One region of the Kitasatospora sp. NPDC057940 genome, then DNA from elsewhere that is predicted to be linked to it. Evidence: riboswitches for the same ligand, from Rfam matches in the RefSeq annotation. Region 1 holds a riboswitch; each other region holds the start of a gene.

Region 1 (3,906 bases):
CCGCCGCCCCGGGGGAAGCTCTCCTCGGACATGTTGGCGCTCCCGCCGGACATCTTGGCGCCCCCGGTCCGGTGCCCGTGGTGTTGAATGCCCGTGGCCCGTACGGAGGATGGACGAAGGAGGGGAGCAGCGGTGAAGCTGTTCCGGTTGGACGAACTGGACGTCGAACGCGCGGCGAACGACGGCGCGTACCTGCGCTTCCTGCGCGAACCGCGGATGTCCGCCGGGCTCTACGCGCTCTCCCCCGGCGACACCGACCCGCAGACCGCGCACGACCAGGACGAGATCTACCAGGTGATCAGCGGTCGCGCCGAACTGACCGTCGGCGCCGAGACCGCCACGGTCGGCCGCGGCACCGTCGTCTACGTCCCGGCCGGCACCCCGCACCGCTTCCACCACGTCACCGAGGAGCTGCGGGTCCTGGTGGTGTTCTCCCCGCCCGAGGGCTGACCGTCCGCGGACCGACCGTCTAGGGTCCTGGGCATGAGCAAGAGCCTGACGGAAGAACTCTGGGCGGCCATCGAGCCGGTGTACGCCGAGATCCTCGCCCACCCCTTCATCGGCGGCCTCACCGACGGCACCCTGCCGCGTGCGGCCTTCCGCCACTTCGTCGTCCAGGACTCGCACTACCTGCGCGACTACGCCCGCGCGCTCGCCGTCTGCGCCGCCAAGGCGCCCGGCGAGGAGGACGTGCGGGCCTTCGCCGACGACGCGGTCGGCGCACTGGCGGCGGAACAGGGCATGCACGCCGAGTTCCTGACCGCCTTCGGCGGCAGCGCCGAGGAGGCCGCCGCCGAACCGGTGCTGCCCACCACCCGGGCCTACACCAGCTACCTGCTGGCGACCGTCTACGGCGGCTCCTTCGCCGAGGCCGTCGGCGCGGTGCTGCCCTGCTACTGGATCTACGCCCGGGTCGGCGAGGCGCTGCTCGCCCAGGGCTCCCCCGACCCGCTGTACGCCAAGTGGATCGCCACCTACGGCGACGAGGCGTTCCAGTCCGTCGTCCGCCGGGTGCTGGCGCTCACCGACCGCCTCGGCGAGGAGATCTCCCCGGCCGAACGGCGCCGGGTCGTCGAGCACTTCACGACCACCTCGCGCTACGAGTGGATGTTCTGGGACGCCGCCTGGCGCGGTGAGCGCTGGCCGGTCTGACCGCTGGTCGCAGGGGGTGCGGGGCCCTTCCCGGGGGTCGTCCCCGAGTCCCGCACCCGGGTCTCCCCGGGGCCCCGGGTCGGGGTGATCTAGGGGTTCTCTCCGGGCCGACGGGCCTCGTTCCGGCACTCGTGTCCCCGTACGATCGAAGTACCGAAAGCAAGCGGGATGCGGCACCGGACGGCAGCCGACCCCACGGGGAGAGAAGGAACGGTCATGGCTGAGCTCTGGAAGTCGCTGCCCTCCTGGGTGCGGAACATCGTCATCCCGGTGCTGGTCCTGGTGCTGCTCTGGAACATCCTGGGATTCGTCTTCGGTGTCGTCGGCGCCCTGCTGAGCATCATGATCAAGGTGCTGGTCGTCGCCGGCATCGCCGCCGCCGTGGTGGTCCTGGTGAAGAAGGCCGCCAAGGGCTGAGCCGCTGCCCGAGGCCCGGCCCCCTGGACGGGGGGCCGGGCCTTCGGCGTTCCTGGCGCGGCGTCCGGCCTGGTGGGGGCGTGCTGGACCTGCGGCGATCGGCTCGCTACGGTGTTGGGCGTCATGTGCAGGCAACACCGCCTGCCGACGCGGGAGCTCGGAGCACCGGGCTGAGAGGGCGCTGACCGGGACGTCGACGGACGGACCGACGGCTGCGTCGACCGCAGGAACCTGACCGGGTAATGCCGGCGTAGGGAGTATGAGGTCAGATGACCACGTTCGAAGCACAGCCGCAGCCTGCCCGCAGCACCGGGAACAGCGGCACTGAGGTCGGCGATACCGCCACCGCCACCGCCACCGTCACCAGCGCGGGCACCGGCTACCCCACCCCGGCCTGGCGCAAGGCCTACCGCGAAGGGTCCCGGCCCGACCTGCGGGTCCCGTACCGCGAGGTGCAGCTCACCAACGGCAGGACCGTCCCGCTGTACGACACCTCCGGCCCGTACACCGACCAGGCCTACGAACCCGACGTGCGGCGCGGCCTGCCCGCCCTGCGCGACGCCTGGATCCGCCAGCGCGGCGACGTCGAGGAGTACGACGGCCGCGAGGCGCGCCCCGAGGACGACGGGATCAAGCACACCTCGCCGCGCGGCGGGAACCTGCGCAACCTGGACGCCGTCTTCCCGGGCCGCCCGCGCCGCCCGCTGCGCGGCCGCGGCGATGTCGCCGTCACCCAACTCGCCTACGCCAAGCGGGGCGTGGTCACCCCCGAGATGGAGTTCGTGGCGCTGCGCGAGGGCCTCGCCCCCGAGTACGTGCGGGCCGAGGTGGCCCGCGGCCGGGCCGTCATCCCGGTCAACGTGAACCACCCCGAGGTGGAGCCGGCGATCATCGGCACCAACTTCCTGGTGAAGATCAACGCCAACATCGGCAACTCCGCCGTCACCTCCTCGATCGAGGAGGAGGTGGAGAAGATGACCTGGGCCACCCGTTGGGGCGCCGACACCGTCATGGACCTCTCCACCGGCCGCAACATCCACACCACCCGCGAGTGGATCCTGCGCAACTCCCCCGTGCCGATCGGCACCGTGCCGCTCTACCAGGCCCTGGAGAAGGTCGACGGCAAGGCCGAGGACCTGAGCTGGGAGGTGTACCGGGACACCGTCATCGAGCAGTGCGAGCAGGGCGTCGACTACATGACCGTCCACGCCGGCGTCCTGCTCCGGTACGTCCCGCTGACCGCCCGCCGCAAGACCGGCATCGTCTCGCGCGGCGGCTCGATCATGGCCGCCTGGTGCCTGGCGCACCACCAGGAGAACTTCCTCTACAGCAACTTCGAGGAGCTCTGCGACATCCTCGCGCGCTACGACGTCACCTTCTCGCTCGGCGACGGCCTGCGCCCCGGCTCCATCGCGGACGCCAACGACGAGGCGCAGTTCGCCGAACTGCAGACCCTCGGCGAACTCGGCCGGATCGCCCGCGAGCGCGACGTCCAGGTGATGATCGAGGGCCCGGGCCACGTCCCGATGCACAAGATCAAGGAGAACATGGATCTCCAGAAGGAGATCTGCGACGAGGCGCCGTTCTACACCCTCGGCCCGCTCACCACCGACGTCGCCCCCGGCTACGACCACATCACCTCGGGCATCGGCGCCGCGATGATCGCCTGGTGGGGCACCGCGATGCTCTGCTACGTCACGCCCAAGGAGCACCTGGGCCTGCCCAACCGCGACGACGTCAAGACCGGCGTGATCACCTACAAGATCGCCGCCCACGCCGCCGACCTCGCCAAGGGCCACCCCGGCGCCCAGGACTGGGACGACGCCCTCTCCGACGCCCGCTTCGAGTTCCGCTGGGAGGACCAGTTCAACCTGGCCCTCGACCCGGAGACCGCCCGCGCCTTCCACGACGAGACCCTTCCCGCCGAACCCGCCAAGACGGCCCACTTCTGCTCCATGTGCGGCCCGAAGTTCTGCTCGATGAAGATCAGTCAGAAGATCCGCGCCGAGCACGGCGACGGTTCCAGCGCCGTGGAGACCGAGTTCGACGCCGAGGCCCTGGCGGGCATGGCGGAGAAGTCCGCCGAGTTCGCCGCCCAGGGCAACCGGGTCTACCTTCCGCTGGCCGACTGACGCATCACATGTGAGAGCGACCCCGAGAGGTTTCGCCTCTCGGGGTCGCTCTTCGCGGTTCCGCCGCTCGTCTGCTGAGGCCCGAGGGTCGATTCAGCGGGTATCTGCATTTTGCAGATACCCGCGCTATAATGCAGGCATGACAGTCCTCACGATCCGGGACGTCCCGGACGACCAGATCCAGACCTTGAAGGTTCGCGCAGCG
Region 2 (8,708 bases), 220 kb from region 1:
CTCGGTCCGGCGGGACGGCACCGGGTTGCCCGGCTCGGTGGCCAGCGCCAGCTCCAGGGCGTCCGCGAGGTCGCGGCTGAGGTCGCCGGAGGAGGACTGGGTCTGCAGGCCGAGCAGGATGGAGCCGTCCTGGCGGCGCAGGGCCGGCCAGGCCAGCGGCAGCACGGTGGCCAGGGTCACCGACGGGACCTCGCCGGTGGCGCCCTCGGCCACCCCGGCGGCCAGCGTCAGCGGCACCGTGGCGGCGGGCACCAGCTCGCGCAGCGCGACCCAGTCGGCCTCGCCCGCCAGGCCCTCGAACGGGCGGTGCACCAGCTCCTGCACCGCGTGCGAGGCCTCCCGGCCGTGACAGGCCTTGTACCGGCGGCCCGAACCGCAGGGGCAGTTCTCGCGGGCCCCCACCACGGGGACCTCGCCCGCGACGGCGGTGGTGGACTGACGCTGCGGCGCCTTCTTGGCGGCCTTCTTGCCCATGGTGCGGCTCTCCCGGGAACGGTGGTCCTTTGCTCCGGGCAGCCTACTGACGTTCCCCCGGCGCGCGGGCACACGCCGGGCGGACGGGCGGGGAGCGCGCGTCGGTTCAGGCGCTGCGGGCGTCACCACCGGTGCGCCGGGCGTGCCGGGCCCGGGCGGGCAGCGCCGCCCAGACCGTCACCTCGCCGGGCGCGTCGCGCACGCCCCAGTCGCTGGCCAGCTGGTCGACGATGTTCAGTCCGCGACCGCCGCGCGAGGTCAGCGAGGGGCCGGCGGGCAGCGGCCGGGTGGTCGCGCCGCCGTCGGTGACCTCCAGGGTGAGCACGCCGTCGGCGTGCAGCTGCCAGCGGACCAGCACGCCGCCGTCCGTTCCGCTCCCGTGCTCGTCGCGCTCCCGGCCGCCCGTGGCGGAATGTGCCCCGGAGGGGACGCCGACCAGTAGCTGGTCCACCACCTCGGCCCGGGCGCCGCGCCCCAGGGCCCGCAGCGGGCCGAGCGGACGGGCGTACCGGCAGGCGTTGCTCAGCAGTTCGGAAAGGATCAGTACGGCATCATCGATGACCGGCTCCGGTATCTCCCGGTCACCCAGATCTCGACGCAGTCGGCGCCGTGCGACCCCGACACTCGCCGGGCCGTGCGGCACTGCCATGGTCGATGAAGTCGGCACTTCACGCGCCACCATCAACGCCACCCCCGGACCTCCTTCAGCGTATGCCGAGGGAGAGATGCCCCTTGGTAATGCGTCGGAAACGACCGCCGGACGATCCCGCGAGGACATTTCAAGCGATTGCGACCGAGGGTGGACCTGAGGTCATTCCGTGCTCACCGTGCGTCGCCCCGGCGCATGAATTCCGGCAATAACGGGCCCGGAAGGTTTGACTGCCGACCAGAACGATCAGGTTGTGTCCGGGCTTTGCGGGTGGATTTGCGGGCGGCCCGCCGTCCGACGCCGGATCACCGGCCGAGCTGCGCCAGGACCTCGGCGGGCCGGTTGGTGATGATCGCGGACACCCCGAGCTCCAGGCACAGTTCCACGTCGGCCGGTTCGTCCACGGTCCACACGTGCACCTCGTGCCCCAGCTCGCGCAGCCGCGTCACCAGCTGCGGGCGGGCCCGCACCAGGTCGATGCCCGGTCCGGCGATCCGCGCCCCGCCGGGCAGCGGGGAGCCCGGGCGCAGCCGGCCGACCAGCGGCAGGGTCCGTTCGAACAGGAACACCCGCCGGTACTCCGGCGCCGAGGCCGCCACCCGGTCCAGCCCCACCGAGGAGAAGCTCATGATCCGGGCCGAGGGGCGCTCGCCCTCCCGGCTCGCGCCGATCTTGAAGCGTTCGAGCGTCCGCAGCAGTTCGGCCTCCACCCGGCCGCGGTAGCGCACCGGGTGCTTGGTCTCGATCGCCAGGTCCACCGGGCGGCCGCAGTCCACCACCAGCTCCAGCAGCCGCTCCAGCCGCAGCACTCCGCGCAGCTCGGGGTCGGTGCTGGGGCGGCCGGTCTTCCAGGCGCCGAAGTCGTACGCCTCCAGCTCGGCCAGCGTCATCGCCGAGACGGTGCCCTGGCCGTTGGAGACCCGGCCGATCCGGCGGTCGTGCACGCAGACCAGCTCGCCGTCGGCGGTCAGCCGGACGTCGCACTCGACCGCGTCCGCGCCCTCGTCGAGCGCGCGCCGGTACGCCGCCAGGGTGTGCTCGGGCAGGGCGTGCGAGGAACCGCGGTGGGCGATCACCTGGACGGGCGGCGTGCTGCGCGCCGCCGTCGAGGACGGGTCTGTGCTGGTCACGGGCCCCACGATAGGCGGCGGAAGTGACGCGCAGGCGAAGACGGCCCCAATCCGCGGGGCCGTCTTCGGTGCCGGTCGGTCAGCTCGGCGCCGCCCTGCGGGTCAGCGGGGTGAGCGCCCAGGTGACCAGCGCGGGCACCAGGAAGGCGAACAGCGAGGCGGACGTCCACTCCTGCGGGGTGAAGTGCAGGGCGTCCTGGGCGGAGGTCCAGAAGTCCGTCCACCAGCCGGCCACCGCGGTCGGCGCGATGAACTGGTAGACCGCGAAGCCCAGCACCCACGGCAGCAGCATCAGGCGGCGCGAGGGCGCGTCGGCGGAGAGGTTCCAGCCGTACCGGCCGGCGCCGAAGAAGTAGTCCACCGCCAGCACCGCGAGCAGCGGCACGAAGACCGAGCCGATCAGGCCGAGGAAGTTGGTGTAGGTGTCGGTGAACTTGTCGATCTGCAGCGCCAGCACGGTGATCAGCAGGCCGATCCCGCCGGTCAGCACCCGGCGGTCCACCTTCGGCAGCAGGTTCTGCACCGACATCGCGGTCGAGTACACGTTGGCGAAGGACTGGTCCGTCTCGCGCAGCACCAGCACCAGCAGGAACAGCCAGCCGGCCCAGACGCCGAGGAAGGAGTCGAAGATCCTGTTCGGGTCGCCGTCGGACTGCAGCAGGGCCATCAGGCCGAGCACGTAGCACCAGACCTGGGCGATCGTGTAGCCGGAGAAGCTGCCCCAGAACGCCGAGCGCGCGGTGCGCGAGTGCCGGGTGTAGTCGGCGGCCAGCGGGACGAAGGAGATCGACACCGCGATCATCGCGTCGGTGGCGCCCAGGAAGCCGTGCCAGTTGCCGGCGCCCGGGTCGGGCACCCCCTGGCGGCCCAGCTGGACGGTGAAGTACACCATCGCGACGGCGACCGCACCGGCCACGAAGCGGCGCAGCACCGCGATCGAGCCCAGCGGCCAGATGGTCAGCGCGGTGGTCAGCGCGCCCGCCAGGAGCACGAACAGCCAGCGGTAGCCGTCGGTGTGGGCGACGGTCTGCGCGCCCGCCGCGATCGTCAGCAGCTCGAACACGCCCCAGCCGACGCACTGGACGATGTTCAGCACCGTCGGGACGTACGACAGCCGGGTGCCGAACAGCCCGCGCAGGTTCGCCATCGCGGGCGCGCCGGTACGGGCCCCGATCAGCGCGGCCACGCCGAGCATCGCGGTGCCGACCACGGTGCCGGCCACGATCGCGGTCACCGCGGCGGCCAGCGACAGCTCGCTGCCCTTGGCGCCGAGCACGGTCGCGGCGGTGGAGAAGCCGATCAGGCTGACGCCCAGGTTCATCCAGAGCGCGAAGTGGTCCCGGAAGCGCAGCGTGCGCGGCGGCTCGGTGTCCAGCACGAGCGGCGCCTCGGCACGCTCGGGGCGGTCCAGGACGGCGGTCGCCGTGCCGGTGGGGTCCGCGTGACCGCCGTCACCGCCGTCACCGCCGTGAGCGGCCGGGGACGGTTCGGGGAAACCCTTGGACGCGGGCGCGCCCGAAGAAGAGGATGGCGAAGCAGGCGACATGGCCGATACTCCCTACGCCGGCATTACCCGGACAGGTTCCGGCGGTCTGCGCCCCCTCGACGGTCCGCCCACGATCCCGTGGCGTACGGTCGACCAGCGCACTCTCAGCCTGGACGGTCCAAGCTCCCGCGTGTCAGTTGTGAGCGACAGGCTAACCGGCCCGGGGGTGAACGCCAAGGCCACGGGGTGTGCGGCCCGCATCGCGGGACGCCCGGCGGAGGTGGGGGAGCCTCCGGTCGCCGGCCGGTCGCCGGTTCGGCCGTCGACTTGCCCGTCGGCTCGGTCGTGTTGCCCGTCGGCTCGGTCGTGGGCCCGGTCGTCGGCGCAGGACAGCCTGGTCGGCGGCCCGGCTGTCGGCGGCGGCTAAGGATTCTTATGAGTTATTCAGAGGGGTCCTTACGGCAAACGAATCGGCAGTACGAAAAACTATGGTCCTTGGTTCTGTCAGCTATGGAGGTCGTTCGTGAGCACCGAGCGCGAGGTTGGGCCCACCGGGCCGCAGGGGGAGCAGCCCTCGGGCGGCCAGGCGGCGGCTGTTCCCGCTTCCGACGGCCACGCCTCGGGCGGGCACCAGCCGACACTGGCCTTCGGCCGGGTCCCCGAGCCCGGGGCCGCTCCGGCCGCCGAGGCCGCACCGGCCGAGGCCGCGCCGACGGAGGGCGTGGCGGCCGACGGTGTTCCGGCCGAGGGCGGGTACCAGCCCACGGTGGCCTTCACCAAGGTCCCCGCGCCGGAGGCGCCCGCGCAGGCCCCGGCCGTGCCGGTCGCCGACGCGCCGGCCGCCCCGGTCGACGCCGCCACCGGCTACATCGACGCGCCGCCGCCGGTCCTGCCGCCGGCACCGCCGGTCCCGGCCGCGCCGACGGCACCCGTCGCACCCGTCGCCGAGAGCCCGGCCCTGCCGCCGGGTGCCAACCCGTACGCCACCCCGGCCCACGGCGTCCCCGCCGCCGGCCCGCACGACCCGTACGGCACCCCGGCCGCCCTCGGCGCGCCCGCCGCGCACCCCGCGCCCGGCCACCACCCGTTCGGCGCCGGCCAGCCGCTCGGCGGCTGGGGCGCCGCCCACGACGCCGGCGGCGGCGCGGGCTACCCGGGCGGCCCGGCCGGACCGCTCGGCTACCCGGCCGACTACCCCGGCGGCCCCGGCGGCCCGCGCAAGAAGCGCGGCGGCCTGGTCGCCCTGATCGCCGCCGTCGCCCTGGTCGCCGGCGTGGCCGGCGGTGCGCTCGGCGTGACCGTCGCGGACCGCAACGACAGCACCAACAGCGCCGACGACCACCGCAGCACCACCGTCCAGGCCAGCAACACCCAGAAGAACGAGCCCGCCCCCGGCTCGATCGCCGGCATCGCGCAGAAGGCGCTGCCCAGCGTCGTCACCATCAAGGCGCAGGGCAACGGCGAGTCGGGCACCGGCACCGGCTTCGTCTTCGACACCGAGGGCCACATCCTCACCAACAACCACGTGGTCGCGCCGACCCTCAACGGCGGCAAACTGACCGTCAAGTTCGCCGACGGCACGTCCTACAACGCGTCCGTGCTGGGCCACGCCGAGGGCTACGACGTCGCCGTGGTCAAGATCGACAACCCGCCGAAGAGCAAGCTGGCCCCGCTTCCGCTGGCCGACTCCGACAAGGTCAACGTCGGTGACGCCACCGTCGCGATCGGTGCGCCGTACGGCCTGGAGTCCACCGTCACCAGCGGCATCGTCAGCGCCAAGGACCGCCCGGTCGCCTCCGGCGACGAGACCGGAGGCCAGTCCTCCTACATGAACGCGCTGCAGACCGACGCCTCGATCAACCCCGGCAACTCCGGCGGCCCGCTGCTCGACTCCAGCGGCTCGGTGATCGGCATCAACTCGGCGATCCAGTCCAACGCCTCCGCCAACGGCCGGGCCGGCAGCATCGGCCTCGGCTTCGCCATCCCGATCAACCAGGCCAAGTGGGTCGCCGACACCCTGATCAAGACCGGCAAGCCGGTCTACGCCAAGCTCGACGTGCTGCGCAACGACGACTACAAGGGCGACGGCGCGCAGATCCAGACCCGCGACATCCAGGGCCAGCCGGCCGTCACCCCCGGCGGCGCCGCCGACAAGGCCGGTCTCAAGCCGGGCGACGTCATCACCAAGCTCGGCGGAGTGCCGATCGAGAACGGCCCCGCCCTGGTCAGCCGGATCTGGACGCACAAGCCCGGCGAGACCGTCGACGTCGAGTACACCCGCAACGGCCAGCAGTTCAACACCAAGGTCACCCTCGGCCAGCGGGACGGCGACAGCTGACCCCCACCCGCACGAAACGGTGTGCACCGAACCCCGCCGGACCCGTTAGGCTGACCTCCGCCTGGAGAGCTGCCCGAGCGGCCTAAGGGAACAGTCTTGAAAACTGTCGTGCGGTGACCCCGTACCGTGGGTTCGAATCCCACGCTCTCCGCTGGTTGGAGAACCACCTGCTCAGGGCGGGTGCCGAGATCACTCGGCACCCGCCTTCCGCGTTTCCGGGGGCGGGGGTTGACCCTGACACGGTGGCAGGGGGTGGAGTGGGGGCACCATGTTGAACATCGGAGACTTCGCCAGCCACGGCCGGGTGTCGGTGCGGATGCTGCGCCACTACGACGCGATCGGGCTGCTGCGGCCCGCCAGGGTGGACCCGGTCAGCGGGTACCGGTCCTACGAGGCGTCCCAACTCGCCCGGCTCAACCGGGTGATCGCGCTCAAGGAGCTCGGCTTCACGCTGCAGCAGGTGCGGGCCGTCCTGGACGAGCAGGTGGACGCGGCCGAACTGCGCGGGATGCTGCGGCTGCGCCGGGCCCAACTCGCCGAGGCGATCGCTGCGGACGAGCAGCGGCTGACCCGGGTGGAGGCGAGGCTCCGGACGATCGAGAGCGAGGGGACCATGTCCGCACACGACGTCGTACTGAAGCGGGTGCCGTCCGTCCGGGTGGCCGAACTGACCGCGGTGGCCGCGAGTTACCAGCCGGAGGACATCGGACCGGTGATCGGCCCGCTGTTCGCGGAGCTGTGCAGGCGGCTGGCCGAGGCCGGGATCGCCGAGGCGGGCCCGTCCGTCGCCCGGTACGAGGACGTGCCGGAGGGGGAGGGCACGGTGCTGATCCGGGTGGCCGTCCCGGTCGGGCCGGCGGTGGAGCCGGGCCGGTACGACTTCGCGGTGCTCGACCTGCCGCCGATCGAGGAGGCGGCGACGGTCGTGCACCGCGGCTCGATGGACGAGGCGATGGGGGGCTTCCAGGAGCTGGCCCGCTTCATCGACGCGAACGGCTACCGCTCGGCCGGCTACGCCCGGGAGCTCTACCTGGAGTGCCCGGACGACCCGGCGCGGTGGGTCACGGAGTTCCAGGAGCCGGTGGTCCGCCGGTAGGCCCGGTCCGGCCGGGGCTCATGCCCGCGGATCCGCCGGGGGCCCACTTGCCCGGCCCCCGGCGGGCGGGCAGAGTGCGGTGGAGGCGGCGGGCGGCGAGTGGAGGCGGCGATGGGTGACCTGACGGACCGACTGGCGCAGGGCCTTCCGGCCGGGGCGGTGGTGGTGGATCCGGACGTGACCGCCGCCTACCGCCACGACATGGCCGGCTTCTGCGCCGCCGGTGCGCCCGCCGTGGTGGTGTTCCCGGAGACGGTCGAGCAGGTGCAGCACGTGCTGCGCACCGCCACCGCGCTGCGGGTGCCGGTGGTGCCGCAGGGGGCGCGGACCGGGCTGTCGGGGGCGGCGAACGCCGTGGACGGCTGCATCGTGCTGTCGATGGTGAAGTTGAACCGGATCCTGGAGCTCGACCCGGTGAACCGGATCGCGGTGGTCGAGCCCGGCGTGGTGAACGCCGAACTGTCGCGAGCAGCCGAGGAGTTGGGCCTGTCGTACCCGCCGGACCCGTCCAGCTGGGAGTCCTGCACGATCGGCGGCAACATCGGCACCGGCGCGGGCGGGCTCTGCTGCGTGAAGTACGGCGTCACCAGCGAGTACGTGCTCGGCCTGGACGTGGTGCTGGCGGACGGGCGGCTGCTGTCCACCGGGCGCCGGACGGCCAAGGGCGTGGCCGGGTACGACCTGACCCGGCTGCTGGTCGGCTCGGAGGGCACGCTGGGCGTGGTGGTCCGGGCGGTGCTCGCGCTGCGGCCCGCGCCGGCGCCGCAGCTGGCGCTGGCGGCGGAGTTCCCGAGCGCGGACACGGCGGGCGCGGCCGTCTGCGAGGTGATGGCGTGCGGCCTGACCCCGTCGCTGATGGAGCTGATGGACGCGGTCAGCGTGCGGGCGGTCAACGACCTGGGGCGGATGGGGCTGCCGGAGACGACCCGGGCGCTGCTGCTGGTGGCCTTCGACGGGCCGGACCGGGAGGCCGGGCTGGCGCGGGTGGCGGAGCTCTGCCGGGCGGCCGGGGCGACCGAGGTGGTGCCGGCCGAGGACGAGGCGGAGTCGCAGCTGCTGCTGGAGGCCCGGCGACTGGCGCTGCCCGCGCTGGACCGGCTGGGCACCACGATGATCGACGACGTGGCGGTGCCGCGCTCCCGGCTGGCCGAGATGCTGAACGGCGTGGCGGTGATCGCGGAGCGGCACGCGCTGACCATCGGGGTGGTCAGCCACGCCGGGGACGGCAACACCCACCCGATCGTGATCTTCGACGGCTCGGACGCGGAGCAGGCGGCGCGGGCGCAGCGCTCCTTCGACGAGATCATGGCGCTGGGGCTGGAGCTGGGCGGCACGATCACCGGGGAGCACGGGGTGGGGCTGCTCAAGCGGGACTGGCTGGCGCGCGAGCTGGGGCCGGTCGCGCTGGACCTCCAGCGACAGCTGAAGGCGGTCTTCGATCCGCTGGGAATCATGAACCCGGGCAAGATGGTGTGATGTTATTTCCCCCCATATTTCAGTACGACTTTCCGATGGTCTGGGAATGGCTGGAAAAG
Region 3 (8,708 bases), on a different contig from region 1:
GTTCCAGCTGCTTGGCGTTGGTGACCGGCATGATCTCCGGGATGATCGGCGTCTCGCAGCCGGCGGCGGTGACCCGGTCGCGCAGCCGCAGGTAGTCGTCGACCTCGAAGAACATCTGGGTGATCGCGTAGTCGGCGCCCGCCCGGACCTTGCCGACGAAGTGCCGGATGTCCTCGTCCCAGTCGGTGGAGCGCGGGTGCATGTTCGGCGAGGCGGCGACGCCGACGCAGAAGTCGCCGATGCCCTTGATCAGCTCGACCAGCTCGTACGCGTACGTGACGCCGTCGGGGTGCTTGACCCACTCGCCCATCGGGTCGCCGGGCGGGTCCCCCCGGACCGCGAGGACGTTGCGCACGCCCTGGTCGGCGTACTGGCCGATGATGTTGCGCAGTTCGGCGATCGAGTGGTCGACGGCGGTCAGGTGGGCGACCGGGGTCAGCGTGGTCTCGGTGGCGATCCGGCCGACCATGTTGACGGTGCGCTCGCGCGAGGAGCCGCCGGCGCCGTACGTCATGCAGACGAAGTTGGGGTCCAGCGGTTCGAGCCGGCGGATGGCGTCCCAGAGTCGCTGCTCGCCGACCTCGGTGCGCGGGGGCATGAACTCGAAGGAGAAGGACCGCTTTCCTGCTGCCAGGAGTTCGCGGACCGTCAGTGCGCGGTCCGGTCTGGTGGAAGCGATGCCGAGTGCCATGCTGGCAGGTTATCGGGCGTTCGAAGGGGCCGGACAACTCGGTACCACGGATTGAGACAAGTGGTGGACGACATTCCATCCGCGTTCCGTCCGCGTTCCGTCCGTGGGCCGACGAATTCCGACCGGCGTTCGGGTCCCGCGCCCGGTGCGCCCGCACGCCCGCGCACACGCCCGCTCGCACATCCGTTCCCGGCCACCCCGCTACGCTTGCTGAACCCCAGCGAACCAGCGGAGCCTCATCGTGACCTCGTCCAGCAACCGGCCGGCCAACCCCATAGACGTGGAGGACGTCCGCGCGCGCGTCAACGCCGCCCTCGCCGCGTTCATGGACGGCCAGTCCGCCCTGTTGGACAAGATCTCCCCGCAGCTCGTGCCCGCCGCCGACGCCCTGCGCGACTTCCTGCTGGACGGCGGCAAGCGGCTGCGCCCGGCCTTCTGCTACTGGGGCTGGCGCGGCGCCGGCGGCCCGGCCGGCGGCGAGGGCATCGCGAACGCGGCGGCCGCGCTGGAACTGCTCCAGGCGAGCGCCCTGGTGCACGACGACCTGATGGACCGCAGCGACACCCGCCGCGGCCTGCCCTCGATCCACCGCCGCTTCGAGGCGCTGCACCGGGCGAACGGCTGGCGCGGCGACCGCGAGCAGTACGGCGCCTCGGCGGCGGTGCTGCTCGGCGACCTGCTGCTGATCTGGTGCGACGAGCTGTTCCTGCGCTCGGGCCTGGAGCCGGCCGCCGTGCTGGCCGCCAAGCCGGTGTTCGACCTGATGCGCACCGAGGTCATGGTCGGGCAGTACCTGGACGTCCTGGAGCCGGTGGCCGGCGACTCCGCCGACGAGGGCGCGCTCGACCGGGCGCAGACGGTGCTGCACTACAAGTCGGCGAAGTACACGATCGAGCGGCCCCTCCAGGTCGGCGCGCTGCTGGCCGGGGCCGGCCCGGAGCTGGTGGCGGCGCTGGGGGCGTTCGGACTGCCGCTGGGCGAGGCCTTCCAGCTGCGGGACGACCTGCTCGGCGTCTTCGGCGATCCGGCGGTCACCGGCAAGCCGGCCGGGGACGACCTGCGCGAGGGCAAGCGCACCCTGCTGGTGGCGCACGCGATGCGGGGCCTGCCGGCCGCCGACGCCCGGCACCTGGACGAGCGGCTCGGCGCGCCGGACCTGGCGCCCGAGGAGGTCACCGGGCTGCGCGACCTGGTGGCCCGCAGCGGCGCGCCCGAGCGGGTGGAGCGCCGGATCGACGAGCTGATGGAGCAGTCCCTGGCCGCGCTGGCGGCGGCGCCGCTGGCCGACGAGCAGGCCCGCACGGTGCTGCTGGCCCTGGCCGAGGCCGCCACCGTCCGCAAGTACTGAGATCCGCGCGCAGGGGGATCCGCAGGTACGGAGAACGGTGACGGCCCCCGGGGCCGTCAGGCCGAGCGCACCCGCCGGGCGAGCTCGGCGGCGGCGGCCCGCGGGTCGTCGGCGGCCGTGATCGCACGGACCACGACGATCCGGCGGGCGCCGGCGGCCAGCACCTCGTCGAGGTTGCCGAGGTCGATGCCGCCGATGGCGAACCACGGCCGGTCGGTGCTCTGCTTCGCCGCGTACGAGACCAGGCCGAGGCCCGGCGCCGGGCGGCCCGGCTTGGTCGGGGTCGGCCAGACCGGGCCGGTGCAGAAGTAGTCCACACCGGGCTCGGCGAGCGCCGCGTCCACCTCGGACTCGGCGTGGCAGGACCGGCCGATCAGCACCTCGTCGCCGAGGATCGCCCGGGCGGCCGGCACCGGCAGGTCGTCCTGCCCGAGGTGCAGCACGTCCGGCCGGGCCGCGTGCGCGACGTCGGCGCGGTCGTTGACGGCCAGCAGCTTGCCGTGGCGGCGGCAGGCGTCCGCGAAGACCTCCAGGGCCTCCAGTTCCTGCTTGGCCTCCAGGCCCTTGTCACGGAGCTGGACGATGTCCACCCCGCCCGCCAGCGCCGCGTCCAGGAACTGGGCGAGGTCGCCCTGCTCCCGGCGGGCGTCGGTGCACAGGTACAGCCGGGCGTCGGCCAGCCGCCGGCGCGGTGTGTCCGCCGCCATCAGATCAGCATCGCCTGGGCGCGCCGCTTGACCTCGGTGCCGCGGTTCTCCTGCAGCGCCTGGATCGGGCTGCCGGGCAGCGACGGGTCCTCGGTGAAGAGCCACTCCAGGATCTCCACGTCGTTGTACCCGCAGTCGCGCAGCACGGTCAGGGTGCCGGACAGGTGCTTGACCAGCCCCTGGCCGTCGATGAACGCCGCAGGGACCTGCAGCGACTTGTTGGGGCCCCGCCGGACGGCGATCAGCCCGCCGCTGCGGACCAGGTCGCGCACCTCGGTGACGCGCACCCCCCACTGCTCCGAGATGTCGGGCAGGTACATCCACTCGGAAACCAGGGCTTCAATCTTGCTTTCAATCTCACTCACGCCACCAGACTGCCACCTCCACAGCCCCCCGCGCACCAGCCGCTACCCCGCGACCGCCGACTTCAGCGGCACCGAGGGGTCCGCCGCGCGGGCCCGGTCCAGCGCGGTGCCGCGCTCGATCAGCCGGCGGCCCTGGGTCAGGTCGCGCGGCCGGTCGACGGCCAGCAGCGCGCTCGGCACCCCGTCGCGCAGCCAGAGCGCCGTCCAGGAGGCGTCCTGCGGGTCGCCGCGCCACAGCAGTTCGTCGCCCTCGGCGTGCCGCCCGGCGTACTGGACCATCCGCCCGAACTGCTCCGACCAGAAGTACGGCACCGGGTCGTACGGCGGCGCGTCCGCGCCGAGGACGGCGGCCGCCACGGCCTCGCCGGACTGCAACGCGTGGTCCCAGTGCTGGACGGCCAGCCGGGCGCCGGAGCGGGCGGACGGGTAGCTGACGCAGTCCCCGGCCGCGAAGACGCCGGGCAGGCCGGTGCGCAGCCGCCCGTCCACCAGGACGGCGCCGGTGCCGTCCAGCTCGACGCCGGAGCCGGCCAGCCAGCCCGTCGCGGGCCGGGCGCCGACGCCGACCACGACCTCGTCGGCGGGCAGGTGCGAGCCGTCCGCCAGCAGCACCGCGCCCTCCTCGACGGCGGCCACGCCGACCCCGCAGCGCAGGTCGACGCCGGCCTCGGCGTACCAGGCGGCCATTGCCGAACCGACCTCGGCCGGCAGCGCGCCGGGGACGGGCGCCGGGCCCGCCTCGACGACCGTCACCTCGCAGCCGGCCGCGCGGGCGGCGGTGGACACCTCGGCGCCGATCCAGCCCGCGCCGACCAGCACCAGCCGCAGGCCGGGCCGCAGCAGGGCGCGCAGCGCCAGCGCGTCGTCCAGGGTGTGCAGCAGGTGCGCGCGCTCGGCGCCGGGCAGGGCGCGCGGGGTGGCGCCGGTGGCGATCACCAGGGCGTCGTACGGGAGGTCACCGGCGTCGGTGTGCAGCACGCCGGGGGCGAGGCCGGTGGCGCGGCGGCCGGTGAGCAGTTCGATGCCCAGCTGCGGGTAGTCGATGTCCAGGGTGGTGGCGTCGGCCTCGCCGAGCAGCACGTCCTTGGAGAGCGGCGGCCGGTCGTACGGCGCGTGCGGCTCCTCCCCGACCAGCGTGATCCGCCCCCGCCAGCCGCCCTGCCGCAGCTTCAGGGCGCACTGCGCCCCGGCCAGCCCGGCCCCGACGACGACCACCTGATCCGTTGCGTTCAGCTCTGCCACGCCCGTCACTGTACTCAGCGCCCTGCCGGGGCCATCGGCCCGTCCACCCCGCGTATGGGCCTTCGGCCGGGCCCGCCCCCGGCGTTATGGTGGGGGCACCATCACGGGAGCCCGGCGTACCGGGCTGAGAGGCGGGCTGGCACGGCCCGCGACCGTCCGAACCTGATCCGGGTCATTCCGGCGAAGGGAGAAGAGCAGCCTTGTCACGCTTGCCCGAGGAAACCCACGCCGACGTGCTGGTGATCGGCGGGGGCATCATCGGCCTCGCCGTCGCCTGGCGCGCCGCGCAGCGCGGGCTGAGGAACATCGTCGTGGTCGACCCCTCCCCCGGCGGCGGGGCGGCCGGGGTCGCGGCCGGGATGCTCGCCCCGGTCACCGAGCTGCAGTACGGCGAGGAGCCGCTGCTGCGCCTCGGCATGGCCTCCAACCAGCGGTACGGGGACTTCGCCGCCGAGCTCACCGAGGCGAGCGGCGGCCTGGACACCGGGTACCGCCGGTGCGGCACGATCGCCGTCGCGCTGGACTCCGACGACCGCGAGGAACTGCGCGAGCTGCACGCCTTCCACCAGCGGCTCGGCCTGGACTCGGCCTGGCTGACCGGCCGGGAGGCCCGCAGGCTGGAGCCGATGCTCGCCCCCGGCGTGCGCGGCGGCCTGCACGTCGCGGACGACCACCAGGTGGACCCCCGCCGGCTGCTGACCGCCCTGGTGGCCGCCTGCGGGCTCGCCGGGGTCGTGGTCCACCGGGCCGAGGCCGTCGGGCTGCTGGTCGAGGGCGGCCGCGCGGTCGGCGCCCGGCTCGGCACCGGCGAGACCCGGAGGGCCGACCAGGTGGTGCTCGCGGCCGGCCCGCACAGCCACCGGCTGCCCGGGCTGCCGGAGGGCGTGCTGCCGGCCGTCCGCCCGGTGAAGGGGCAGATCCTGCGGCTGCGGATCCCCGAGGCGTACCGGCCGTTCCTGTCCCGCAACGTCCGCGCGGTGGTGCGCGGACAGCACCTGTACCTGGTGCCCCGGGAGAACGGCGAGCTGGTGATCGGCGCGACCACCGAGGAACAGGGCTACGACACCACCGTCACCGCCGGCGGGGTGTACGAACTGCTGCGCGACGCCCACGAGTTGGTGCCGGGCATCACCGAACTCCCGCTACTGGAGACCTCCGCCGGGCTGCGGCCCGGCTCGCCGGACAACGCCCCGCTGCTGGGCCCGACCGCGCTGCCCGGGCTGGTCGCCGCCACCGGCCACTACCGCAACGGCGTGCTGCTCACCCCGGTGACCGCCGACCTGCTCGCCGAGTACCTGGCGAGCGGCGAACTCCCTGAGCTTGCACAGCCGTTCACACCCACCCGGTTCTCCCCCGACCGCTCCACCGCGAAGGCCTCCGCATGACCGAGATCGCACCACCCCAGACCACACCGGCCCAGACCACGCCGACCCAGACCACACCGGCCCAGACCGCGCCGGCCGAGATCGGGCTGACCGTCAACGGCGAGCCCCGCCGGGTGTCCGCCACGACCACCCTCGCGGAGGTGGTGGCCACCCTCAGCGCCGCCCACAGCGGCGTCGCCGCCGCCCTCAACGAGGCCGTGGTGCCCCGCAGTTCGTGGCCGGCCACGGAACTGTCGGCGGGCGACCGGATCGAGATCCTCACCGCCGTCCAGGGAGGCTGACATGGCTGACGACCTGCTGACCATCGCCGGGGAGTCCTTCGGCTCCCGGCTGATCATGGGCACCGGCGGCGCGCCCAGCCTGGAGATCCTGGAACGGGCGCTGCTGGCCTCCGGCACCGAGCTGACCACCGTGGCGATGCGCCGGGTCGACGCCGGCACCCAGGGCTCCGTCCTGGACGTGCTGACCCGCAACGGCATCCGGGTGCTGCCCAACACGGCGGGCTGCTTCACCGCCGGGGAGGCCGTGCTGACCGCCCGGCTGGCCCGCGAGGCGCTCGGCACCGACTGGGTGAAGCTGGAGGTGATCGCCGACGAGCGGACCCTCCTGCCGGACCCGATCGAGCTGCTGGACGCCGCCGAGACCCTGGTCGACGACGGCTTCACGGTGCTGCCGTACACGAACGACGACCCGGTGCTGGCCCGCAAGCTGGAGGACGTCGGCTGCGCGGCGATCATGCCGCTGGGCTCGCCGATCGGCTCCGGCCTGGGCATCCGCAACCCGCACAACTTCCAGCTGATCGTGGAGGGCGCGGGCGTCCCGGTGATCCTGGACGCGGGCGCCGGCACCGCCTCGGACGTCGCGCTGGCGATGGAGCTGGGCTGCGCGGCGGTGATGCTCGCCTCCGCGGTGACCAGGGCGCAGGACCCGGTGCTGATGGCCGAGGCGATGCGGCACGCCGCCGAGGCGGGCCGGTTCGCCCACCGGGCCGGCCGCATCCCGCGCCGGTTCCACGCCGAGGCCTCCTCGGCGATGGCCGGCCGGGCGGAGCTGGACACCCGCGAGCACCCGGCGTTCTGACGCCGGGACGCCCGGCACCCGCCCGCGTGTGCCGTGTCACAAACCGGGCACAGCCGGGCCCGGAGGCGATGTCCTCCGGGCCCGGCCGACAGCCGGAGCCCTAGACTCTCCGGGTGGACATGGCACTGCACGACCCCTTGATCGGTACCCTGCTCGACGGCCGGTACCGGGTCGAGCAGCGCATCGCGACCGGCGGGATGTCCACCGTCTACAGGGGCACCGACACCCGGCTGGACCGGGTCGTCGCCCTCAAGGTGATGCACCCCGCGCTGGCCGGGGACGACGGCTTCACCGCCCGGTTCATCCGCGAGGCCAAGGCCGTCGCCCGGCTCTCCCACCCGAACGTGGTGAACGTCTTCGACCAGGGCGCGGACGGCGCGAACGTCTTCCTCGCCATGGAGTACGTGCCCGGCCGCACCCTGCGGGACCTGCTGCGCGACCGCGGCGCGCTGTCCGTGCGGGCCGCGCTGGACGTGCTGGAGCCGGTGCTGGCCGCCCTCGGCGCCGCCCACCGGGCCGGGCTGGTGCACCGGGACGTCAAGCCGGAGAACGTGCTGATCACCGAGGACGGGCTGGTCAAGGTCGCCGACTTCGGCCTGGTCCGGGTCCTCGGCACCGCCGACGGCGCGCCCACCTCGACCAGCACCGCGACCGGCGGCACGGTCCTCGGCACCGTCTCCTACCTGGCCCCCGAGCAGATCCTCCCGGACGCCCCCACCGACCAGCGGGTCGACGTCTACGCGGCCGGCATCCTGCTCTACGAGATGCTCACCGGCCGCCGCCCGCACACCGGCGACAACCCCGTCCAGGTGATGTACAAGCACCTGCACGAGGACGTCCCCGCCCCCTCGCTGATCGCCCCGGCCGTCGGCCCCGGGCTGGACGCCATAGTGGCCGGCGCCTGCGCCCGGACGGCCGACGCCCGCCCGTACGACGCGGTCGAACTGCTCGCCGCCCTCCAGCGGATCCGCCGCACGCTCACCCCGGCCGAGCTGGACGCCGAGCCGCCGGCCTCCACCCGGCCCAGCCCGCGCTACCCGACCAGCGAGCCGACCTCGGTGATCCAGCAGCCGGCGGGGCCCGTCGACGCGGCGCCGGAGCCCACCAGCGTGCTGGACGTGCCGGCGGAGCTGCTGGACCAGCTGCTGGTCGAGCCGCGCCCGTACGACGAGCCGACCCCGGTGCGCGGGCGCCGGCCCGGCCTGCTGCGCCGCCTCCCCCGCAAGCCGCTGATCTGGGTCGCCGCACTGACCGCCCTGGTGCTGGCGGTCGGCGGCGCGACGTACGGGCTGTCCGAGGGGCTGTACGGGCCGGTGCCCGGCGTGCTCGGCAAGGACCGGGCCGAGGCGCAGCGGATCCTGGACAAGGACGGCATGCACGGCCGCTTCGTCGAGGTGTTCAGCGAGAGCGTCCCGGCCGGGCAGGTGATCGCCACCGACCCCGGGGTGGGCGCGCGGACCCGCAAGAGCGACACCGTGACGGTGACCGTCTCCCGGGGCCCCAAGCGGATCGCGGTGCCGGACCTGGCCGGGAAGACCGCCGACCAGGCCGCCGACGCGCTGACCGCGGCCCAGCTGACCAGGGGCGGCGTGACCGGGACGTACGACGACACCGTGCCGGAGGGCGTGGTGATCAGCAGCTCGCCGGCGGCCGGGCAGCTGCTGCAGGAGAACACCGCGGTCTCGCTGGTGGTCAGCAAGGGCATGGTGCCCGTCCCGGACGTCACCGGGATGAGCAAGGACGACGCGGCGAAGGCGCTCCAGGCGGCCGGCTTCACGATGCAGACCAGCGGGGTCAACCTGTTCGGCACCGGCAAGGTGTCCAGCCAGTCCCCGGCGGCCGGCGAGCGGCGCCCTCAGCACACCGCGGTGACGGTCAACTTCCCCTTCT

What was found. Region 1 has a riboswitch for thiamine pyrophosphate ahead of thiC (phosphomethylpyrimidine synthase ThiC). Riboswitches for the same ligand answer to the same signal wherever they lie in the genome.
Positions count from the first base shown of each region.
Region 2: linked by a shared signal. The riboswitch ahead of ACFVTF_RS01855 (purine-cytosine permease family protein) and the one ahead of thiC (phosphomethylpyrimidine synthase ThiC) in region 1 are both predicted to bind thiamine pyrophosphate.
Region 3: linked by a shared signal. The riboswitch ahead of thiO (glycine oxidase ThiO) and the one ahead of thiC (phosphomethylpyrimidine synthase ThiC) in region 1 are both predicted to bind thiamine pyrophosphate.

Region 1 covers NZ_JBHVPH010000001.1:186,390-190,295, reverse strand. The annotation lists gene ACFVTF_RS00915 (cupin domain-containing protein) at 133-450, shown strand; gene tenA (thiaminase II) at 484-1,152, shown strand; gene ACFVTF_RS00905 (DUF5326 family protein) at 1,369-1,569, shown strand; TPP riboswitch at 1,709-1,843, shown strand; gene thiC (phosphomethylpyrimidine synthase ThiC) at 1,839-3,701, shown strand; gene ACFVTF_RS00895 (antitoxin) at 3,841-3,906, shown strand, end outside.
Region 2 covers NZ_JBHVPH010000001.1:403,567-412,274, forward strand. The annotation lists gene ACFVTF_RS01840 (DUF5926 family protein) at 1-474, opposite strand, end outside; gene ACFVTF_RS01845 (ATP-binding protein) at 581-1,123, opposite strand; gene ACFVTF_RS01850 (glycerophosphodiester phosphodiesterase) at 1,429-2,253, opposite strand; gene ACFVTF_RS01855 (purine-cytosine permease family protein) at 2,333-3,799, opposite strand; TPP riboswitch at 3,792-3,939, opposite strand; gene ACFVTF_RS01860 (S1C family serine protease) at 4,263-6,077, shown strand; tRNA gene ACFVTF_RS01865 (tRNA-Ser) at 6,141-6,228, shown strand; gene ACFVTF_RS01870 (MerR family transcriptional regulator) at 6,346-7,173, shown strand; gene ACFVTF_RS01875 (FAD-binding oxidoreductase) at 7,285-8,649, shown strand.
Region 3 covers NZ_JBHVPH010000004.1:395,968-404,675, forward strand. The annotation lists gene metF (methylenetetrahydrofolate reductase [NAD(P)H]) at 1-691, opposite strand, end outside; gene ACFVTF_RS10130 (polyprenyl synthetase family protein) at 933-2,039, shown strand; gene thiE (thiamine phosphate synthase) at 2,096-2,746, opposite strand; gene ACFVTF_RS10140 (Rv2175c family DNA-binding protein) at 2,746-3,111, opposite strand; gene ACFVTF_RS10145 (NAD(P)/FAD-dependent oxidoreductase) at 3,154-4,362, opposite strand; TPP riboswitch at 4,447-4,559, shown strand; gene thiO (glycine oxidase ThiO) at 4,563-5,738, shown strand; gene thiS (sulfur carrier protein ThiS) at 5,735-6,019, shown strand; gene ACFVTF_RS10160 (thiazole synthase) at 6,021-6,818, shown strand; gene pknB (Stk1 family PASTA domain-containing Ser/Thr kinase) at 6,938-8,708, shown strand, end outside.